DNA from 3 places in the Erwinia psychrophila genome. Region 3 is predicted to be linked to each of the others. Evidence: riboswitches for the same ligand, from Rfam matches in the RefSeq annotation. Region 3 holds a riboswitch; each other region holds the start of a gene.
The links. Region 3 has a riboswitch for thiamine pyrophosphate ahead of thiM (hydroxyethylthiazole kinase). Riboswitches for the same ligand answer to the same signal wherever they lie in the genome.

Region 1 (6,773 bases), on a different contig from region 3:
GCCGGTCACTTTGCCGATATCCGCAAACTGAACTGAGGAGCAATAATGGCCAGGAAATTTACCCGTCATACCGGCATCGTGGTGCCGGTAGACACCGCTAACGTGGACACCGACGCCATCATTCCCAAGCAATTTTTGCAGATGGTGACGCGGACCGGTTTTGGCCGGAATCTGTTCTACGACTGGCGCTATACCGATGCCGAAGGCCAGATTCCCAATCCCGATTTCGTGCTCAATAAGCCTGAGTTCAGCGGCGCCACTGTCATGCTGACGCGGGAAAACTTTGGCTGCGGCTCTTCACGTGAACACGCGCCCTGGGCGCTGACCGACTATGGCATTCAGGTGATTATCGGTAGCGGCTTCGCGGATATTTTTGCCAATAACTCGTTCAATAACCAGCTGCTGCTGGTGACGCTGGATGAGGATGTGGTGGAAACGCTTTTTCAGCAGGTTGCCGCGCAGCCGGGCATTTCTTTTACGGTGGATCTGGAGGCTCAGGAGATCGCTGCGGGGGATAAACGTTACGCCTTCAGCATCGATCCCTTCCGGCGTCACTGCCTGATTAACGGGCTGGACAGTATCGGCCTGACGCTTCAGCACGACGCGGAAATCGCCGCGTACGAGCAGAAGCAGCCCGCTTTCCTGCGTTAACCCTTTGCCAGACTTTCCCCCAGGGAAGTCTGGCACGTCACGCTATCAGACATCTTTTACCTTCGCCGACATGGCCAGTGACGCGATTGCGAGCAGCAGCGCCGCCCAGTAGACCGAATAGTGCCCGAAGGTTTCAGCCAGCGCCCCCTGAAGAATACCGGCAAGGATCACCCCAGTGGAAATACTGTTAGTAAACAGCGTAGTCGCCGCACCGGGCCGGCCGGGCATCAGATCCTGAAAGTAGAGCATGCCAATGCCGGCGACGATGCCGATAAAGACCGCATTGAAAATTTGCAGCGCCATCAGCGCGATACGTGACTGAAACAGCACCAGCCCCAGGTAAAACAGCACGCCCGCCGCCACGGCAAAAAGCATCATTTTGCGCTTGCCGACGCGTTTAACCAGATGCCCGGCCAGCAGCATCGCCGGGATCTCCAGCCCCGCTGCCACGCCCATCAGCAAACCCGCAAGGCGGTCCGGCAGCCCGAGGACGCTGGTGATATAGAGCGGCATATCAATGATATACATGGTATTGCAGGTCCACATCAGCAGCGAGGCGATAAACAGCAGCCGCACATCTTTATTCTTCCAGGCGCTGATTTGCGCGCTCAGTACTTCCGGCGACTGCTCCACGCGGGCCACGGAGGGCAGCGCAAACCAGATCAGCGCAAAGCAGACGACAAAAAGCCCCGCGGCGATCGCGAACATGGTGGTAAAGCCGTAGTTTAGCGCCAGCGCGAACGACAGCGGTGGGCCAATCACCCAGGCCAGCGAAAGCTGCGCACGCATCACGGAGCTGAACATCACCACTTCCCGCGCCGAACTGTCCGCGTATTCGCGCGCCAGCGCAAAGATCTGCGGCATCGACACGCTGGCAAGGGCGGAGAGCAGCACGCCAAAAGTAATCAGCGTCAGATAGTCACGGTTAAAGGCAAACAGCAGCGCGTTACCTGTCGCCATCACGCAGCAAAAGAGGATCAGCATGCGGCGATCGCCGCGATTATCCGAGCGCTTCGCCAGCAGAATACTGACGGCAATCCCGGCTATCGCATTGACGGTATAGAACAGTCCGACCCAGAACGGTCGTACCGCCACTTCACGGGTCAGAAAGAGACTGAGGGTGGGCGCCTGGAGCGCACCCGCCACGCCAATCATAAAAGAGACGGCCATAAAGGCCAGGTAAACGGGATTAATACGGCGACGCGGTCGGAGCATATTCATACCTGGTCCTTCAATGGCAAAAGCCGCCCGGCGCGGACGACAAACAGGAAGCATAGAAGAAAAAAAGCCTGACGAAAAAAGCCAGCGAACATAATGCCCGCTGGCTGGTGAAGATGCACCATACTCAGATTCAAATAATGCCAGAGCGCCATTCAGAGAATGCCTCCCGCTCTTTCATCGGAGCCATTATCGCCCTAATATAAGGCAGGAAAAACAGACCGCTTTTTACAAAAGGTTCCCCTTTTATGTCCTCTTCCCGCTTACAGCAGCAGTTTATCCGCCTCTGGCAGAGCTGCAACGGTCAGTCAAAGGAAACCACGCTTGGCGAGCTGGCCGTTCAGCTCAGCTGTTCCCGCCGCCATATGCGTAACCTGCTTAACGCCATGCAGGCGGAAGGCTGGCTGGAGTGGCAGGCAGAGGCGGGACGGGGGAAGCGCTCGGCGCTGCGCTTCCTTTATACCGGGCTGGCGCTTCAGCAGCAGCGGGCGGAGGAGCTGCTGGAGCAGGATCGCATCGATCAGCTGGTGCAGCTTGTCGGGGATAAGCATACCGTACGGCAGATGCTGGTCTCTCACCTGGGCCGCAGCTTCCGGCAGGGCAAGCATATTCTTCGCGTGCTCTATTACCGGTCGCTGCTCAATTTACTGCCCGGCACCCCGCTCAGGCGATCGGAAACCCACCTTGCCCGGCAGATTTTCAGCGGTCTGACGCATATAAATGAGGAAAACGGGGAAATCGAGCCCGATATCGCCCACCACTGGCAGCAGGTATCGCCCCTGCACTGGCGTTTTTATCTCCGGCCCGCCATTCATTTCCACCACGGCCGGGAGCTGGAGATGGCGGATGTGATTGGTTCGCTCAACCGACTGAAATCACAGCCGCTTTTTTCACATTTTGATCGCATCGACTCGCCAACCCCGTGGACGCTGGATATTTACCTGCATCAGCCGGATAGCTGGCTACCCTGGCTGCTGGGCAGCATCAGTACTATGATCCTGCCCGACGAATGGCACACCCTGCCCGACTTTGCCCGTCAGCCGATCGGCACCGGCCCGTACGCCGTGGTGCGTAACCAGCAAACGCAGCTGCGTATCGCCGCCTTTGATGATTACTTCGGCTACCGGGCGCTGATTGATGAAGTGAATATCTGGGTGTTGCCGGAAATCAGCGATGAGCTGGTCTATTCGGGCGTAAAGCTGGAAGGTGCCAGCGTGGACGAAAAATCGGAAGAGAGCCGCCTCGAAGAAGGCTGTTACTTTTTGCTGTTCGATCAGCGTTCGCCGCTGGGGCAGAACGAGCAGGTGCGGCGCTGGATCAGCATGATCTTCAATCCTGTCGCGCTGCTGAACCATTCCGGCATCGGCTATCAGCGCTACTGGTTCCCCGCCTACGGCCTGCTGCCCCGCTGGCATCACCGGCGCGATATGGCGGTGACGGAAAAGCCTCCTGAACTGACCTCAATTACGCTGACCTGGTACAACGACCATATTGAACATCAAGCGATCGCTAACGCGCTGGCGCCGCTGCTGGCGGCACACGGTGTCAGCCTGGTAACGCGCCAGGTCGACTATGCCACCTGGCACCGGGGCGACGCGGAAAGCGATATCTGGCTCGGCAGCGCCAACTTCACCCTGCCGCTGGAGTTCTCGCTCTTTTCCCTGCTGTATGAGATCCCGCTGCTGCATCACTGCGTGCCGATTGACTGGCAGCGGGATGCCCAACGCTGGCGCGAACAGAAGCTTTCGCTGGCCGACTGGAGCCGCCAGCTCGTCAATACCTGGAGCCTGCACCCGTTATTCCATCACTGGCTACTCCTTGAAGGCGAGCGCAGTATGCGCGGCGTCAGGATGAACACCCTCGGCTGGTTCGATTTCAAGTCCGCCTGGTTCGCACCGCCTGAATCATGACGCTTTCGCTACCGCCCGGAAATCATTAGAATAGCGCCTTCTCAACGGGGTGCGCGCAGGTGCTTTAAGCCTGCACGCTGAGACAGACCCGTCGAACCTGATCCGGATAATGCCGGCGTAGGGATTTGAGACGCTGTTACCTGCTCAGATCCTTTGCGGCCTCGCTTAACTTAAGGAACGCAAAGTGTTAAAGAAACTTCTTCCCCTGCTGATGCTTACCGCTCTTCCCGTCTTTGCCGCCAAACCAACGCTGGTGGTCTACACCTATGACTCTTTCTCCGCAGACTGGGGCCCAGGCCCGGCGGTTAAAAAAGCGTTTGAAGCCGATTGCCACTGTGAACTCAAATATGTGTCGCTGGAAGATGGTGTTTCGCTGCTGAACCGGCTGCGTATGGAAGGAAAAAACAGCAAAGCGGATGTGGTGCTTGGGCTGGATAACAACCTGCTGGTAGCCGCGGAAAAAACCGGCCTGTTTGCACCAGCTAAGGTGGATACCAGCCAGACCACCGTCCCTGGCGGCTGGCACAACCAGACCTTTGTGCCTTTTGACTACGGCTGGTTTGCCTTCGTCTACGATAAAACCAAACTCAAAAACCCGCCGCAGAGCCTGAAAGAACTGGTAGAGAGCGAGCAGCCGCTGAGGGTGATCTATGAAGATCCCCGCACCAGCACGCCTGGGCTGGGGCTGCTGCTGTGGATGCAGAAAGTCTACGGCGATGATGCGCCTGCGGCCTGGCAGAAGCTGGCGAAGAAAACCGTTACCGTCACCAAAGGGTGGAGCGAAGCCTATGGCCTGTTCCTGAAAGGAGAAGGCGATATGGTGCTGAGCTACACCACCTCCCCCGCCTATCACCTGATTGAAGAGAAAAAAACGCAGTACGCCGCCGCAAACTTCAGTGAAGGTCACTACCTTCAGGTGGAAGTGGCCGGCATGCTGAAATCAAGCGGGCAGCCTGCGCTGGCGCAACAGTTTTTGACCTTTATGCTGGATAACGGCTTTCAGAAAACCATTCCCACCGGCAACTGGATGTATCCGGCGATCAAATCGGATTTACCGGCAGGTTTTGATAAGCTGCCCCTTCCTGCCACCACGCTACAGTTCACCCCTGAGGAAGTGGCCGATAAGCGCAGCCAGTGGATAGCCGCATGGCAACGCGCCGTCAGCCGCTGATCGCAGGCTGGCTGCTGCCCGGCGCGCTGGCGGCGACGCTGCTGGTCGCCGTGGCGCTGCTGGCCTTTACCGCGCTGTGGCGAAACGCCCCCGCCATCGCCTGGCGCGATCTCTGGCAGGATGACTACCTGTGGCACGTACTGCGCTTCTCTTTCTGGCAGGCGTTCCTTTCCGCCGCGCTCTCCGTTCTTCCGGCCATTCCGCTGGCGCGGGCGCTCTACCGCCGCCGGTTCCCGGGCCGGGAAACGCTGCTTCGCCTCTGTGCGATGACGCTGGTGCTGCCGGTGCTGGTGGCGGTGTTTGGCATCCTCAGCGTCTACGGACGTACCGGCTGGCTGGCTCAGCTCAGCGCACTGCTGGGGATTGACTACACTTTCTCGCCTTATGGCCTGCAGGGCATTCTGCTGGCGCACGTTTTCTTCAATCTTCCTCTGGCGGCGCGCTTACTGCTGCAGACGCTTGAGCAGATCCCCGGCGAACAGCGTCAGCTTGCCGCTCAGCTCGGCCTGCGCGGCTGGGATCATTTCCGGATAGTGGAGTGGCCCTGGCTCCGGCGGCAGATCCTGCCTGCTGGCGCGCTCATTTTTATGCTCTGCTTCGCCAGCTTCGCTACCGTGCTGTCACTCGGCGGCGGCCCGCAGGCGACCACCATTGAACTCGCCATTTTCCAGGCGCTGAGCTTCGACTACGATCCCGGCCGGGCCGCCCTGCTGGCGATGGTCCAGATGGTCTGCTGCCTCGGTCTGGTCATGCTCAGCCAGCGGCTCAGCAAAGCTATTCCTTCCGGCGTCGCCAGTATTGGCGGCTGGCGTAACCCGGAAGAGAGCCTGACGGCGAGGATTACGGACGTCCTGCTGATTACGCTGGCCCTGCTGCTGCTGCTGCCGCCGCTGCTGGCGGTCATGGTGGATGGCGTCAATGGCGGGATGATCGCGGTCCTGCAGGAACCGGCGCTCTGGCAGGCTACCCTCACCTCGCTGCGCATTGCGCTTGGTGCCGGCCTGCTGAGCGTGCTGCTGACCATGATGCTGCTCTGGAGCAGCCGCGAGCTTCGCCTGCGCCAGCGGGCTTTGCAGGGCCAGCTGCTGGAGCTGAGCGGAATGCTTATCCTTGCCATGCCGGGCATTGTGCTGGCGACGGGCTTCTTTATGCTGCTCAACGAAACCGTTGGTCTGCCGCAGCAGGCTGACGGCATTGTCATCTTCACTAATGCGCTGATGGCGATCCCCTATGCCATGAAGGTGCTGGAAAATCCGCTGCGCGATATCGCTGAACGCTATAACCGCCTCTGCCTGTCGCTGGATATCCGGGGCTGGCAGCGGCTCAGGCTGATTGAGCTGAAAGCGCTGAAGCGCCCGATCGCCCAGGCGCTGGCCTTTGCCAGCGTGTTATCAATCGGCGATTTTGGCGTGGTTGCGCTCTTCGGCAACGAGGATTTCCGCACGCTGCCGTTCTACCTTTATCAGCAAATAGGGTCATACCGCAGCAGCGACGGTGCGGTTACCGCGCTGCTGCTCCTGCTGCTGTGCTTTCTGCTGTTCACCCTGATTGAAAAACTGCCGGGACGCCATGCTGACGCTGACTGATCTGACTTATCTTTATCATACTCTGCCGATGCGGTTTTCGTTCAGCATGCAGCCGGGAGAGCGGGTGGCCATTCTTGGCCCCAGCGGCGCGGGCAAAAGCACCCTGCTCAGCCTGATTGCCGGTTTCCTTCCGGTTGAAGGAGGCAGCCTGCACATTAATCACCAGCCGCACAGCCATACGCCACCGGCTCAGCGTCCGGTCTCGATGCTCTTTCAGGAGAATAATCTTTTTCCCCA
Region 2 (6,773 bases), on a different contig from region 3:
AGGCGGAGCTTACCCGCAAGGGGAGAAGGCTGACCGGAAAGCAGCTTAAGGGCTTCCAGCGCCTGAAGCGTCCCCATTACGCCAACAACAGGCCCCAGTACGCCCGCCGTGCGGCAGTTCCGCTGCGGCTCGGCGTCGTCGGGCCAGAGGCAGCGGTAGCAGCCCTGGCTGAAGGGCGGCGTGAGCACCAGTAACTGGCCGCTAAAACCTACCGCGCTGGCGCTGATAAGTGGCGTGCCGCTCTGCACGCAGGCGGTATTGATAGCATGGCGGGTCTGCATATTGTCGCAGCAGTCCAGCACCAGGTCCGCCTGCTGAATAATTTCACCAAGGCTTGCTTCATCCATGCGCTGCTCAAGAACGATAAACTCAACCTGAGGATTGAGCGCCTGTAGATGCTTTTTCGCCAGCAGCGCTTTAGGCTGGCCGGTCTCGCTGTGACGAAAGAGGATTTGCCGCTGAAGATTGCTGATATGCACTTTATCATCGTCAGCCAGCAGCAGTTTACCGACGCCGGCAGCGGCGAGATAAAGCGACGCAGGAGAACCCAGTCCGCCAAGCCCGACGATCAGTACGCTGGCCGCCTGTAATTTTTGCTGCCCCTCCAGGCCAAACTCTTCCAGCAGCAGCTGGCGGCTGTAGCGCAGGAAATCGCTGTCATTTAGCATCAGCGTCATCTCCCGTCCCGGCCAGCGCCAGCAAGGCGGCTGTGGCCGCCCGCCAGTCAGCGGCCTGGGTGATAGCGCTGACCACAGCGATGCTGCCCACGCCGGTAGCCAGCACCTGCGGCGCTCGCTCCAGAGTGATCCCACCAATCGCTACGGTGGAGATGCCCTTCAGGCGGGAGAGATGGCGTTGCAGTTCACTGAGTCCCTGTGGCGATGAGGGCATGACTTTGGTCTGCGTCGGGAACAGATGCCCCAGCGCGATATAGGAAGGTTGTTCTGCCAGAGCGCGATCCAGCTCCGCGTCGTCATGCGTGGAGAGGCCGAGACGTAAGCCCGCGCGGTGCAGGGCATCCAGATCCGCCACATCCAGATCCTCCTGACCCAGATGCACGCCATAGGCTTGATATTTAATGGCTGAACGCCAGTAATCATTGATAAACAGGCGTGCCTGATAACGTTTGCCCAGCGCGACCGCGTGAGCGATATCCTGCTCTACCGCCGCTTCCGGAAGATCTTTAATACGAAGTTGCAGCGTACGCACGCCAGCATCCAACAGGCGTTCAAGCCATGCCACACTCTCCACCACCGGGTAGAGACCAAGCCGCGCGGCAGTTGCGGGAAAAGGGCCGCGGCTCATGCTTTTTCCTCCCGAATCAGCGTGTCGGCAGGATGATAGAGTTCGCCGCCGCGCGTGCGGAAGGCTTCGGACATTTGCGCCATGCCGACCTCAATCGGCTGCGCTTCCGCCTCCAGGCGGGCGGCATAGTCGCGCACCTCTTGGGTAATCTTCATTGAACAGAATTTAGGCCCGCACATTGAGCAAAAATGGGCCACCTTGCCCGACTCCTGCGGCAGCGTCTCATCGTGGTAGGCTCGCGCCGTATGGGGATCGAGCGCCAGGTTGAACTGATCTTCCCAACGGAATTCGAAACGGGCTTTCGACATGGCGTTATCGCGGATCTGCGCGCCGGGATGACCTTTCGCCAGGTCTGCGGCATGTGCAGCAATCTTGTAGGTAATCAGCCCCTGCTTTACATCTTCCTTGTTGGGCAGCCCCAGATGCTCTTTTGGCGTGACGTAACAGAGCATGGCGCAGCCGAACCAGCCGATCATGGCGGCGCCTATCCCGGAGGTAAAATGATCGTACCCCGGCGCGATATCCGTCGTCAGCGGGCCAAGAGTATAGAAGGGCGCCTCGTGGCAATGCTCCAGCTGTTCTGTCATATTGCGGCGGATCATCTGCATCGGCACGTGGCCCGGGCCTTCGATCATCACCTGCACATCATATTCCCAGGCGATTTTGGTCAGTTCGCCCAGCGTATGCAGTTCGGCGAACTGCGCCTCGTCGTTGGCATCCTGGATCGATCCCGGGCGCAGGCCATCGCCCAGGGAGAGGGAAACGTCATAGGCGGCGCAGATTTCACAGATTTCACGGAAGTGCTCATACAGAAAGCTCTCTTTATGATGCGAAAGACACCACTTCGCCATGATCGAGCCGCCACGCGAAACGATGCCGGTCAGGCGCTTCGCCGTCATCGGGACATAGCGCAGCAGCACACCGGCGTGAATGGTAAAATAGTCCACGCCCTGTTCGGCCTGTTCCAGCAGCGTATCGCGAAACACCTCCCAGCTCAGGTTTTCCGCCACGCCGCTGACCTTCTCCAGCGCCTGATAAATGGGCACTGTACCTATAGGAACCGGGCTGTTACGCAGGATCCATTCACGGGTTTCATGAATATTACGGCCCGTGGAGAGATCCATCACCGTATCGGCTCCCCAACGGGCAGACCAGACCAGCTTCTCGACCTCTTCTTCAATTGAAGAGCTGACCGCTGAATTCCCGATATTAGCGTTTATTTTCACCAGGAAGTTTCGCCCGATAATCATCGGCTCAGACTCCGGATGATTAATGTTGGCCGGAATGATGGCACGGCCTGCGGCCACTTCATCACGGACGAACCCGGCGGTGATATTTTCCGGCAGGCTGGCGCCGAAACTGTGGCCGGGATGCTGTTGCAGCAAAACTTCGCTACGGATCCGTTCGCGGCCCATGTTTTCACGCAGCGCGATAAACTCCATTTCCGGCGTGATCACGCCCTGACGGGCATAATGAAGCTGCGTAACGCAGCGACCCTGCAATGCGCGGCGGGGATTCGGCAGCCGATCAAACCGCAGATGATCAAGCCCCCGATCGGCGAGACGCTGCTGGGTAAAAACGGAGCTGAGGTGCTCAACGGGGTGAGTATCATTGCGATCAACAATCCACGCTTCACGCATCCTTTCCAGGCCGGCATGAAGATCGATGCTGGCTTCAGGGTCGCCATAGGGCCCGGCGGTGTCGTATACCGGCACAGGTTCATTCTCTTCAAAGAGAGGTACTTCTTTACTGCCGCCGGTTTTCGTCGGGCTGAGCTGAATTTCACGCATCGGAACGCGGATATCTGGCCTTGAGCCGGTCAGCCAGATACGTTTTGAGTTAGGAAAGGCGGTGCCCTTCAGGGAAGCGATAAACTGTTGCGCTTCGGCACGCTGCTCACGACGGGTCAGTTTTTTAACATGGGTAGACATAGCACGTTCCTGAATAAAAAAGGGAAGTTGCTTGCCTGGAGTCCGGAGGAGTAAGCGCAGGATGTGAGGATTCACACCGTCACTGAATGTTTACTCTTGTTCCCTTCGCAGGTACTAACCTGATCAGGTTCCGCGGATCCCGAATTAACGGTCTCAGCCCCGAAGGGCACTCCGACAAGAAGAATTTCAGCCATCACTAAGGTCATGGCCAAAACGAGCAACGGATAAAACGCCGTTACCTTATTGCCCCTTCAGCATAAGGGGGCTTTTTTGAAACCACAAGAAGTTTACAATCTGATAACGTATCAGGCGGGACGCGCCAGCGCCGGATCGTTAGCCGCCGCGGGTTTCTCTGCCGTTTTCTCCAGCGCCAGCTGAATAAATTTATCCTCCAGCGTAAAGCGCGCTTCCAGCGCCTCGCCAACGGCGGAGAGCGCGTTCTGGAACTCAATGCAGTTGTCGTGATCGATAGCCGTTTCCAGATTGTTATCGTAAACCTGCATAATCTGCGCGGTATTTGCCTGCAGGGAAGGGTAGATCTGCGCCGCTTTGGCTAACTGCTGGCTGCCTTCCAGCTCTTCGATAAAACGTTCATAAACGGTAAAATGGCCGGTAGAAAGGTAATCGACCAGATTCTGGCAGAAGGTATCCAGCGCGTTTTCGTCAAGCGTGGTCAGCGATTCCTTGTTAGGCTTGATGCCAACTAGCTGATAATAAGCAACCAGTAACTCTTTACGGGCACGCAGACAAAAGTCCACAAGGTCGCTACATCCGCCTACGCGCGCGGTCAGGTCTTCTAACTGGTTAAGCATGAGTGGCTCCGTGAATATTAAGTAAAATCTGATCCCAATCCAGTAATGCAGAAAGCCCTGTAAAGCTGAGGAAAGCAATTTATGGAACGTGAGATTTCTAGCGTAGACGCTGGCTGGTGGGTTGTCAGCCACCAACATAAACTTTGGTTACCAAAAGGTCAATTACCGTTCGGCACGGCATGTGAGGTCGGACTTGTTGGATCGCAAGGATCGCTTATTGGTGAGTGGCTTGGCGATCCTGTCTGGCTGATCCGCGAAAGCCGATCGGACGACATGGGTTCGCTCAGGCAGCTTATCGATCAGGATGCCGGTCTGTTCCAGCTTGTCGGGCGAGGCATCCAGCTGGCGGAGTTTTACCGTTCGCACAAGTGGTGTGGCTATTGCGGACATGAGATGCACCAGAGCCGGACGGAGTGGGCCTGTCTGTGCAACCACTGTCGGCAGCGTTATTATCCGCAGATCGCGCCCTGTATCATTGTGGCTATCCGCCGTAACGATCAAATTCTGCTGGCCCAGCATACCCGACACCGTAACGGCATCTATACGGTGCTGGCGGGATTTGTGGAAGTCGGGGAGACGCTGGAGCAGACCGTCGCCCGGGAAGTGATGGAAGAGAGCGGTATCAAAGTGAAGAACCTCCGCTACGTAACCTCGCAGCCCTGGCCCTTCCCGCAGTCGCTGATGATGGCGTTTATGGCAGACTACGACAGCGGCGAGATCCACATTGACCCGAAAGAGTTACTGGATGCCGGCTGGTATCGCTACGATGCGCTGCCCCAGCTTCCGCCAGCCGGGACGGTAGCGCGCAGACTGATTGAAGATACCGTTGCCTATTGTCGCGCCGACGCTGAATAATGTTTAGCCGGTCGAAAAAACGGCCGGTTTTTATTGTGTCAGCAGGCGGTTTAAAGGTAATTTAGGGCAATCCCCCACCGGGACTTATCATATCGGGTTCTACCCTGTCAGATTTGAGTTTCCAGAAATTGAGCGTGGACAGAATGCCTGAAAGCAATACGCATTATTATCTGTGGGGAATATGGATATTCTGGGGCGGTAGCCTTATTGCATTCGCCCTCTCACTGAGAATACCCATGTTAATTGCGCTCGGCGGTATGGGAAGCTTATTCCTGCTGCTGATATTACGAAAACGACATAATGAAAGGATGATGACCAGCGTGTTCAATCTCAAGAAAAAAGAAGAGGTTCAGCCAGCCAAAGCGGCGCTGACGCCAGCCAGCCCGGCGACATCCCCTGTTGCGCCCGTGTTGCCAGCCGAAGAGAACGGTTTTAAAGAAACAACGATTTCTCCGGGCACCTTATTACGTGGTGAGATAAGTATTGAAAATAACATTACTATAAACGGTATTGTTGAAGGCGATGTTACCAGCCAGAAAGTGACGCAAATAGGTAAAGAAGGCCAGGTTATTGGCAAAGTAAAATCGCAAAAGCTTATTGTAAATGGTCTGCTGAAGGGAAGTTGTTATGCTCAAATGGTGATTATTATGTCGCGTGGGCGAATAGAGGGTGACGTTTTTGCCGGTGAATTCTCAATTGAGAAAGGCGGCGTATTTATTGGTAACTCCCATCTGCTTGGCGAAAATAGCGCGCCGGGTGCGAAGAAAGAAAAAAAACAGGATGAAACGGCCGGTCAGCAACCCGCCGCGGCAGCCCCTGAGGTGAACCGGCTGCTCAAAAAAGCCTGACGATCTGCATTAGCCCCGTTTGACGCCTCTTTTCTTCTGCTCTCTTCTGTCTCTGTGCCCATTTTTCGCCGGGGTGGGGACAGGAACCTCATCCCACCGGCTCAATCTGCCGAGTGCTCAATCACCGTCCCGAATCAATGTTACACTACAGGCCTGTATGGAGAGAGAGCCCTGTGATGAAAGAACTGAAGAACGATCGTTATTTGCGCGCCCTGCTGCGCCAGCCCGTTGATGTGACACCGGTATGGATGATGCGCCAGGCCGGACGTTATTTGCCAGAATATAAGGCGACCCGCGCCATTGCGGGTGATTTTATGTCCCTGTGTAAAAATGCCGAGCTGGCCTGTGAAGTCACGCTGCAACCGCTGCGGCGCTATGCGCTGGATGCGGCGATCCTGTTCTCCGATATCCTGACTATCCCCGATGCGATGGGACTCGGGCTCTATTTCGAAACGGGGGAAGGTCCACGTTTCGCCTCACCGGTAACCTGCCGTGCTGACGTGGAAAAACTGCCGATCCCCGATCCCGAGCAGGAACTGGGCTACGTCATGAACGCGGTACGCACCATCCGTAAAAATCTGAACGGTGAAGTGCCGTTAATCGGATTTTCCGGCAGCCCGTGGACGCTGGCGACCTATATGGTCGAGGGCGGCAGCAGCAAAGCCTTTACCAAACTGAAAAAGATGATGTACGCAGAGCCAGAGACCCTGCACCTGATGCTCGATAAACTGGCCGACAGCGTCACCCTGTATCTCAATGCACAAATTCGTGCCGGGGCGCAGTCGGTCATGATTTTTGATACCTGGGGCGGCGTGCTGACTGGCCGCGACTATCTGGAGTTTTCGCTACACTACATGCATAAGATTGTCGATGGCCTTCTGCGTGAAAACGAAGGGCGCCGGGTGCCGGTAACGTTGTTCACAAAGGGCGGGGGCCAGTGGCTGGAGGCGATGGCGGCAACCGGCTGCGATGCGCTGGGTCTGGACTGGACGACGGATATCGCTGATGCGCGGCGTCGCGTG
Region 3 (6,773 bases):
TGGTCGCCTATGCGGATTCGCTGATCGCCCGCTACCAGAACCGGGCTATCCGTCACCGCACTTATCAGATCGCCACCGACGGTACGCAGAAGCTGCCGCAGCGCTGGCTGGACAGCATTCGCTGGCACCTGAATAACGGCAGCCGTTTCGATCTGCTGGCGCTGGGCGTGGCGGGCTGGATCCGCTATGTTGGCGGCGTTGACGAAAAGGGCCAGCCGATTGAGATTAACGATCCTATGCATGAAGAGCTTGCGCGCCTTGTAGCGTCAAGCCAGGAAGGCGAAGCGCGCGTCACCGCGCTTCTTTCGCTGAAGTCGGTATTCGGTGACGATCTGCCGGACAGTACGCTGTTCCGCGAAAAGGTGATCCACGCCTATCAGCTCCTGCTTAAGCTGGGAGCAAAAGAAGCGGTCAGGCAGGTCGTTACGGCTGACTGATTGTTTCACGGCGAAAGGGCTGGCGCTGGTGCATCAGGCTGATTAGACTGGATGTTCCTGCGCCAGCTTCACTGACGCCTTACCCATAACGAATCGTGCCGAATGTCTATTGCTTACACCATTACCGCCAGTGAACCCGTTAATCAGCAGATCTATCGCTTTTTACGCCAGGATATTGTGACCTGCGCCATTCCGCCGGGCTCCCTGCTCTCCGAAAAAGAGGTCTCAGCCCGCTTCAACGTTTCGCGCCAGCCGGTGCGTGAGGCCTTTATCAAGCTGGCCGAGGCGGGTCTGGTGCAGGTGCTTCCCCAGCGCGGCACCTTTGTGCGAAAAATTTCCGCGCAGCGCGTCGCCGACGGTCGTTTTATCCGCGAGGCGGTAGAGGTGGCGGTGGTACGCCGGGCGGCCACGGAAGCCTCTGCGGCTTCCCTGGCGCGACTGGAACATAATCTCCAGCTACAGAAAATGGCCGCGGCACGCCATGACAGTCACGCCTTTCTGCTGCTGGATGATGAATTCCATCTGATCATCGCCCAGAGCATTCAGTGCGAACTTGCCTGGCAAACCATTGAAAACATCAAAGCCGCGATGGATCGGGTGCGTTTTCTGACCCTGAGTAAAGTTTCCCCGCCGGATATTCTTATCGAGCAGCATTATGAGATTTATGAAGCGCTGGTGGCGAAGGATGTCGCCGGCGCTGAACGCGCACTGCGTCACCATCTTCAGGAGATGATCTTTTCGATCACGCCGATTGCCGAACAGAACAGCGAATGGTTTGAGCAAACCTGATGTGTCGATAAGCGCGAACCCGCAGGCACAGGGCCTGCGGGTTTGTGCTGCAAGGCGCCCGGAATACGCTTCCCGCATGACAAACTGGTAAAATTACCGGGCAATGAGATCGCTCCCGGCCCCCAGCAGCTCTGACGCTCAGCGCACCCTTACTCACTTCAACTGACGCGACTTTTTACTGAGAAACCACTAAAAGCCCGCCCGCTACCACCAGCGCCAGAAATGATGCACCGGACCGTTGCCCTTACCCACCTCCAGCGTACCGGCATGTTCAAGCGCGCCCTGTAACCAGCCTTTAGCTTCATGCAGCGTGTTCTCCCAGCTTTCATGCCGGGGCCGGAGCGCGGCCAGCGCCGCGGAGAGCGTACAGCCGGTGCCGTGAGTGTGCCGGGTTAGCACGCGCGGCGCGGAGAAACGCCGTTCACCGTCGCGGGTAATCAGCCAGTCGGGGCTTTCCGTATCGCTGAGATGGCCGCCTTTCATCAGGACCGCCTGGCAGCCTGACGCCAGCAGCGCTCTGCCCTGCTGCCGCATCTCCTGCTCACTGGTGGCGACCGGGCATTCCAGCAACGCTGCGGCTTCGGGCAGGTTCGGGGTGATCAGCGACACTTTTGGCAGCAGCCGCTGGCGCAGCGTCGCCACCGCGCCGGGCGTGAGCAGGGCATCGCCACTTTTCGCCAGCATCACCGTATCCAGCACGATCCAGGGCACCGGTGCGGCCTGTAGTCCTTCCGCCACCGCCTCGATAATATCGCTCTCCGCCAGCATGCCGATTTTGACACTGTCGATGCGTACATCGCTCAGCACCGAGGCCAGCTGCGCCGCGACGAACTCAGGCTCAATGCGATACAGCGACTGTACGCCGCAGGTGTTTTGCGCGACCAGCGCGGTAATCACGCTGGTGCCGTAAGCACCAAGGGCGGAGAAGGTTTTCAGATCGGCCTGGATGCCCGCGCCGCCGCTGGGATCGGTACCGGCAATGGTCAGTGCGTTAATGCGTTTCATTGCAGCGTCTCCCCCTTCAGGCTGTAGAGCGTATCCAGAAAGGCGGCAACAAAGCTGCCCGGTCCGCCCGCCGTGGCAGCCCGCTCTCCCGCCAGGCTCATCACCCGGCAGGCGCTGGCGACGTGACTGAGCCGATCGCCCGGCAGCGCGGTGAACGCGGCCACCACCGCCGACAGCGCGCAGCCCGTGCCGACAACGCGCGTCATCAGCGGCGATCCGCCCGGCACCCGCAGGCAGCGCTGACCATCGGCGATAAAATCCTCCTCGCCGGTCACGGCGACGATGGCACCACAGTCGAGCGCCAGCTGGTGAGCGGCTTCCAGGGCAGCGCTGGATGCGTGCAGGCTGTCCACGCCGCGTCCGGAGACGGCCTGACGCGCCAGCGCCAGAATTTCAGAGGCGTTGCCGCGGATAGCCGCAGGCCGGTGCGCCAGCAGCCGCTGGCAAAACTCGCTGCGAAAGCTCAGCGCGCCTACCGCGACGGGGTCGAGCGTCCAGGGTTTGTCCGCCTTGACGGCAGCCAGCACCGCCGCCAGCATCGCTTCGCTGCGTGACTGCGTCAGCGTACCGACGTTAATCAGTACCGCATCGGCCAGCGCGGCAAACTGTTCTGCTTCCTGAGGCTCGATAACCATGGCAGGCGAGGCGCCGAGCGCCAGCAGCACATTGGCGGTAAAAGTTTGCACAACGTCATTGGTCAGGCAGTGTACGAGCGAAGGATTTTGATGAAAAAGGGCCAGTGAGGCGGCGGCATTGTCAGTGGTAAAGCAGTGAGGTTGGATCATGGTAAAGCTCCCAACCGGCGATCAAGAAGGCGATGCGGTCAGGCATCTGACTTCCCTCCGCTGGCATTATCCAGTTCAGGTTCAACGGGTATTTCTCAGCCTTCACAAAGAAGGGCACCCCGAGTCATTTAGTACAAATTAGCTTACTTTTTTCCAGCTTAGGGGAAGTGGCTTGCTGGTGCAAGCCTGCCCTCCCAAGGGATCGCTTCTTCACCTTGAAAATGCGCATGACCCCTTTTTAAACCTCATCCCACACACGAAAAAAAGGCTTAGTGCCCCTTTGTTATACCGCCCGCCCGTAATGCTTTGACCACTTCTCATAGAAAGCGTGAGCGATTGCAGGAAGCTGGCTTGTGAGGCTTTAATCTGGAAGTCTACATAATCGATTAATCTTCCGGTGTTACTGTGGATCAATCGCCAAACATCCCAAACCACCAACCGGACTGAGCGATGCCGATCATAGCACCAATTCACCGCGACGAACGACGTCTGATGCAGAAAGCGATCCATCAAACACGTGACAAGAACCATACCCGCAGGCTGACCGCCATGCTGATGCTGCACCGAGGTGACCGTGTCAGCGATGTCGCCAGAACGCTCTGCTGCGCCCGTTCATCCATTGGGCGCTGGATTAACTGGTTTACGCTTACGGGTGTCGAAGGTCTGAAATCATTGCCCACCGGACATTCCCGTCGTGGCCCTTCGGGCATATCTGCGTACTGTACGTGAACTTATAAAGTATTCTTCCGGCGATTTTGGTTATCAGCGCTCTCGCTGGAGTACTAAACTGTTAGCCTTAAAATCAAAGAGATAACTGGCTGTCGCTTACATGCTTCAACGGTAAGTCGCTGGCTTCCCGCTGCTGGTCTGGCGAAGGGCTGCCCCTACGTTGCGTATTCGCGACCCACATAAAGAAGAAAAATGGCCGCTATTGCAAAAGTGCTCGCCGGATGTAGCGCTGAACATCCCGTATTTTACGAGGATGAGGTGGATATCCATCTCAACCCAAAAACCGGTGCAGACTGGCAATTACGCGGCTAGCAAAAAAGCGTTGTCACACCGGGGCAGCATGAAAAATATTATCTTGCAGATTCTCTGCACAGCGGTACCGGTCGGGTCAGTTATACAGGCGGGAGCAGCAGAGGTTCAGTCCTGTTCATCAGCCTGCTGAAACACCTTAAAGCCACATATCGTCGGGCAAAAACTGTCACGCTGATGGTGGATAACTACATCATCCATAAAAGTCAGCAGACGCTGCACTGGCTGAAGCAGGATCCGAATTTCCGGGTAATTTATCAATCGGTTTACTCACCATGTGTCAACCATGTTGAACGGTTGTGGCAGGCGCTGCATAACACAATAACCCGAAACCATCAGTGTCGCTCAATGTGGCTGCTGCTACAGAAGGTTCATCACTTTATGAAAACGGTAAGCTCATTCCCTGGAGGGAAATACGGGCAGCCAATAAGTGTAGCGGTATTAGGAACAGCTATTTAGTATATTTCCATTTACTACTGCTTTATTCAGTAGCAAATTTATCCACTTATGGAAGTTTGGGTTATGTCTTAAGCAGTGTATGATGAACAAATAACCACCATAAGTTCAGGGAGAACAAGATGAAAATGGTACTGCCAGTTGATGGCTACCGTTCGGCAACGGAGTTCATGGAAGCAATACAGGGCAGTGAGGGAGATACTCACTGGTTGATGAAAAAGGCGGAGCATTGGCATGGTGGCATCCATCTTTATGATAGTTTTGCGGGTAATGCTGTATTTAAACCCGACAGCCACGGTCTGAAATGCATGACTGATGGTCAGGTGGTCGCCTGGCGATTAAATGATGATTACCAGACCGCCCCGTTCAAAAAGAAGATGCTAAAATTCAGCTCCACTTTTGTTCTCATCAAATCAATCTGTACCCCGGATAAAGACAAACCCGATAACTCACTGGACTTCTATACACTGTGGATGCAGATAGCTCCGCTTTCTGAATATGGCATTACAGACACACGAATCGCGACAGTGACCGCCAGTGCGCTGAAAATTCGCCAGGACAACACCTCTCCCGGCTGGATACGCAGTGGGCTGAGGGAAGGGGTCAACGTCCCCCGTGATGCGCTGCGTCACTATGAGGTGCCGCAGGATACGCAGACCACACTGCCGCGCGGTACTGTGGTGGAGATTAAGCAGGAGGCTTCATTTCTGCTGAACGGCAGGCCGGCCCCGTTTATCTTCATGTCCGTGGTGTCGGTACCGGAAGGCACGAAAAGCGGATTATCCGCCGGTGAGTCCGGCTGGATCTCCGGGCTGGATAAGTTTGTGAAGCGGCAGGGCGATGCGCTGCCGGCGTGGATGCAGGCAGCCCGTCAGCACGGGGTGTTTAATCAGGTGGTGACGGTTTCCGGCGAGAATGCGCCGGCGGTGAAGGCCGGGGAGATTATCGGTCACCTGAGTCTGAACGAACGTCCGTCCGGCGGGCCACAGCACTTCTGCCATCTGGAAGTATTCAGCCAGGATACCCGGATGAAGGATTTTCTGGCGAACAAGACCGGGGTAACGACCGGCGCGGCAGAGCTGCACACGCTGGCGGATAAAACCCGCTGGATGCACCGGGAGCAGGATAATTCGTTTGTGGTGGCCGGCGTGGGGGGAGATCCTTCCCCCACAACTGCAGAGCGATGCACCCCGGAGAGCGAGTGTCGCCGGCTGGACGCTGACGGGAAGAGCTGGTATTACATTCCCGGCGAGCTGGCATGGATGGCGGCGGCGGATGTGGAGAGAGCGAACCAGTTCGACCTCGAAAAACGGGGGTTTATGCCACTGGAGCAGGAGGACGCGCCGCAAAGCATTTTCCAGACGCCGAAAGAGGGCTGGCTGCGCCAGGTGTACGGGCAGCTGGAAGCGCTGGCCCGGAGTGAAACGCGGGATATGTATTCCTCGAGTTACACCGGGCAATACCAGAAGCTACTGAAACAGATGGATCTGAACCAGGATGGTGTGATTGATGCCGGCGAGCTGTGGCGATTTCTGCATAACACGCAGCCGCATATCCAGTATCAGGTACAGCGCTTTGTGGTGAAACATCACAGCGAATGGCTGAAGGATGGCATGTCAGCACTGTGGCAGGCCGCGCTGGATGAACAGGCGAAGAAATACCCGGACATGGCGCTGTATAACCGCGATTTCATTAATAAACTGGTGTGGATGAAGGATGTGCCGGAGATCCGCAGCAGCGAAGCGCTGTGGCATATGCATCCTATTGTGTTTCTTGATGCTATTAGGTCTCAAGAGTTCCCCAAAACTCCTGTTAATGGAGAATTAACTCCTTTGGAGTTTATCAATTTCTATAATGGAGAGAAAATTGATGATACTGATTATGAAGAGGCTGCAAAAGAATTAGCATGCGAAGTTGCAGCAATTAAAGCTGTGGCAAAAACAGAAACAGGGTCTTATGGCTCTTATTTTAAATTTAAAGATAATGATGATTACGTTCCTGCAATTTTATTTGAAAGGCACCACTTTCATAAATATACGAATGGAAGGTATGATCAATTCGAAGATATATCAAACCCTGGTGCAGGTGGATATGGTACAATATCAGTGCAGTATGCAAAACTCGTCAAAGCGTATGCCTTAGACAAAACAGCCGCTTTAAAATCAACTTCTTGGGGTAAGTTCCAGATTTTAGCATCAAACTATATCGCAGCAGGCTACTCCAGCCCTGAGAATTTCGCTTTTGCATTAAGTAAGTCAGAGAA

Region 1: linked by a shared signal. The riboswitch ahead of thiB (thiamine ABC transporter substrate binding subunit) and the one ahead of thiM (hydroxyethylthiazole kinase) in region 3 are both predicted to bind thiamine pyrophosphate.
Region 2: linked by a shared signal. The riboswitch ahead of thiC (phosphomethylpyrimidine synthase ThiC) and the one ahead of thiM (hydroxyethylthiazole kinase) in region 3 are both predicted to bind thiamine pyrophosphate.

The regions. Positions count from the first base shown of each region.
Region 1 covers NZ_JBCHVB010000002.1:279,130-285,902, reverse strand. Annotated here, with positions in the region: gene leuC (3-isopropylmalate dehydratase large subunit) at 1-36, shown strand, start outside; gene leuD (3-isopropylmalate dehydratase small subunit) at 46-651, shown strand; gene AAH446_RS07360 (MFS transporter) at 697-1,872, opposite strand; gene sgrR (HTH-type transcriptional regulator SgrR) at 2,118-3,779, shown strand; TPP riboswitch at 3,815-3,921, shown strand; gene thiB (thiamine ABC transporter substrate binding subunit) at 3,964-4,950, shown strand; gene thiP (thiamine/thiamine pyrophosphate ABC transporter permease ThiP) at 4,926-6,536, shown strand; gene thiQ (thiamine ABC transporter ATP-binding protein ThiQ) at 6,520-6,773, shown strand, end outside.
Region 2 covers NZ_JBCHVB010000012.1:6,277-13,049, reverse strand. Annotated here, with positions in the region: gene AAH446_RS19365 (HesA/MoeB/ThiF family protein) at 1-668, opposite strand, end outside; gene thiE (thiamine phosphate synthase) at 658-1,305, opposite strand; gene thiC (phosphomethylpyrimidine synthase ThiC) at 1,302-3,236, opposite strand; TPP riboswitch at 3,320-3,420, opposite strand; gene rsd (sigma D regulator) at 3,542-4,048, opposite strand; gene nudC (NAD(+) diphosphatase) at 4,130-4,903, shown strand; gene AAH446_RS19340 (bactofilin family protein) at 5,047-5,751, shown strand; gene hemE (uroporphyrinogen decarboxylase) at 5,928-6,773, shown strand, end outside.
Region 3 covers NZ_JBCHVB010000003.1:243,679-250,451, reverse strand. Annotated here, with positions in the region: gene AAH446_RS10025 (mannitol dehydrogenase family protein) at 1-437, shown strand, start outside; gene AAH446_RS10020 (GntR family transcriptional regulator) at 540-1,226, shown strand; gene thiD (bifunctional hydroxymethylpyrimidine kinase/phosphomethylpyrimidine kinase) at 1,431-2,231, opposite strand; gene thiM (hydroxyethylthiazole kinase) at 2,228-3,016, opposite strand; TPP riboswitch at 3,052-3,148, opposite strand; partial or broken gene AAH446_RS10005 (IS630 family transposase) at 3,467-4,513, shown strand; gene AAH446_RS10000 (N-acetylmuramidase domain-containing protein) at 4,633-6,773, shown strand, end outside.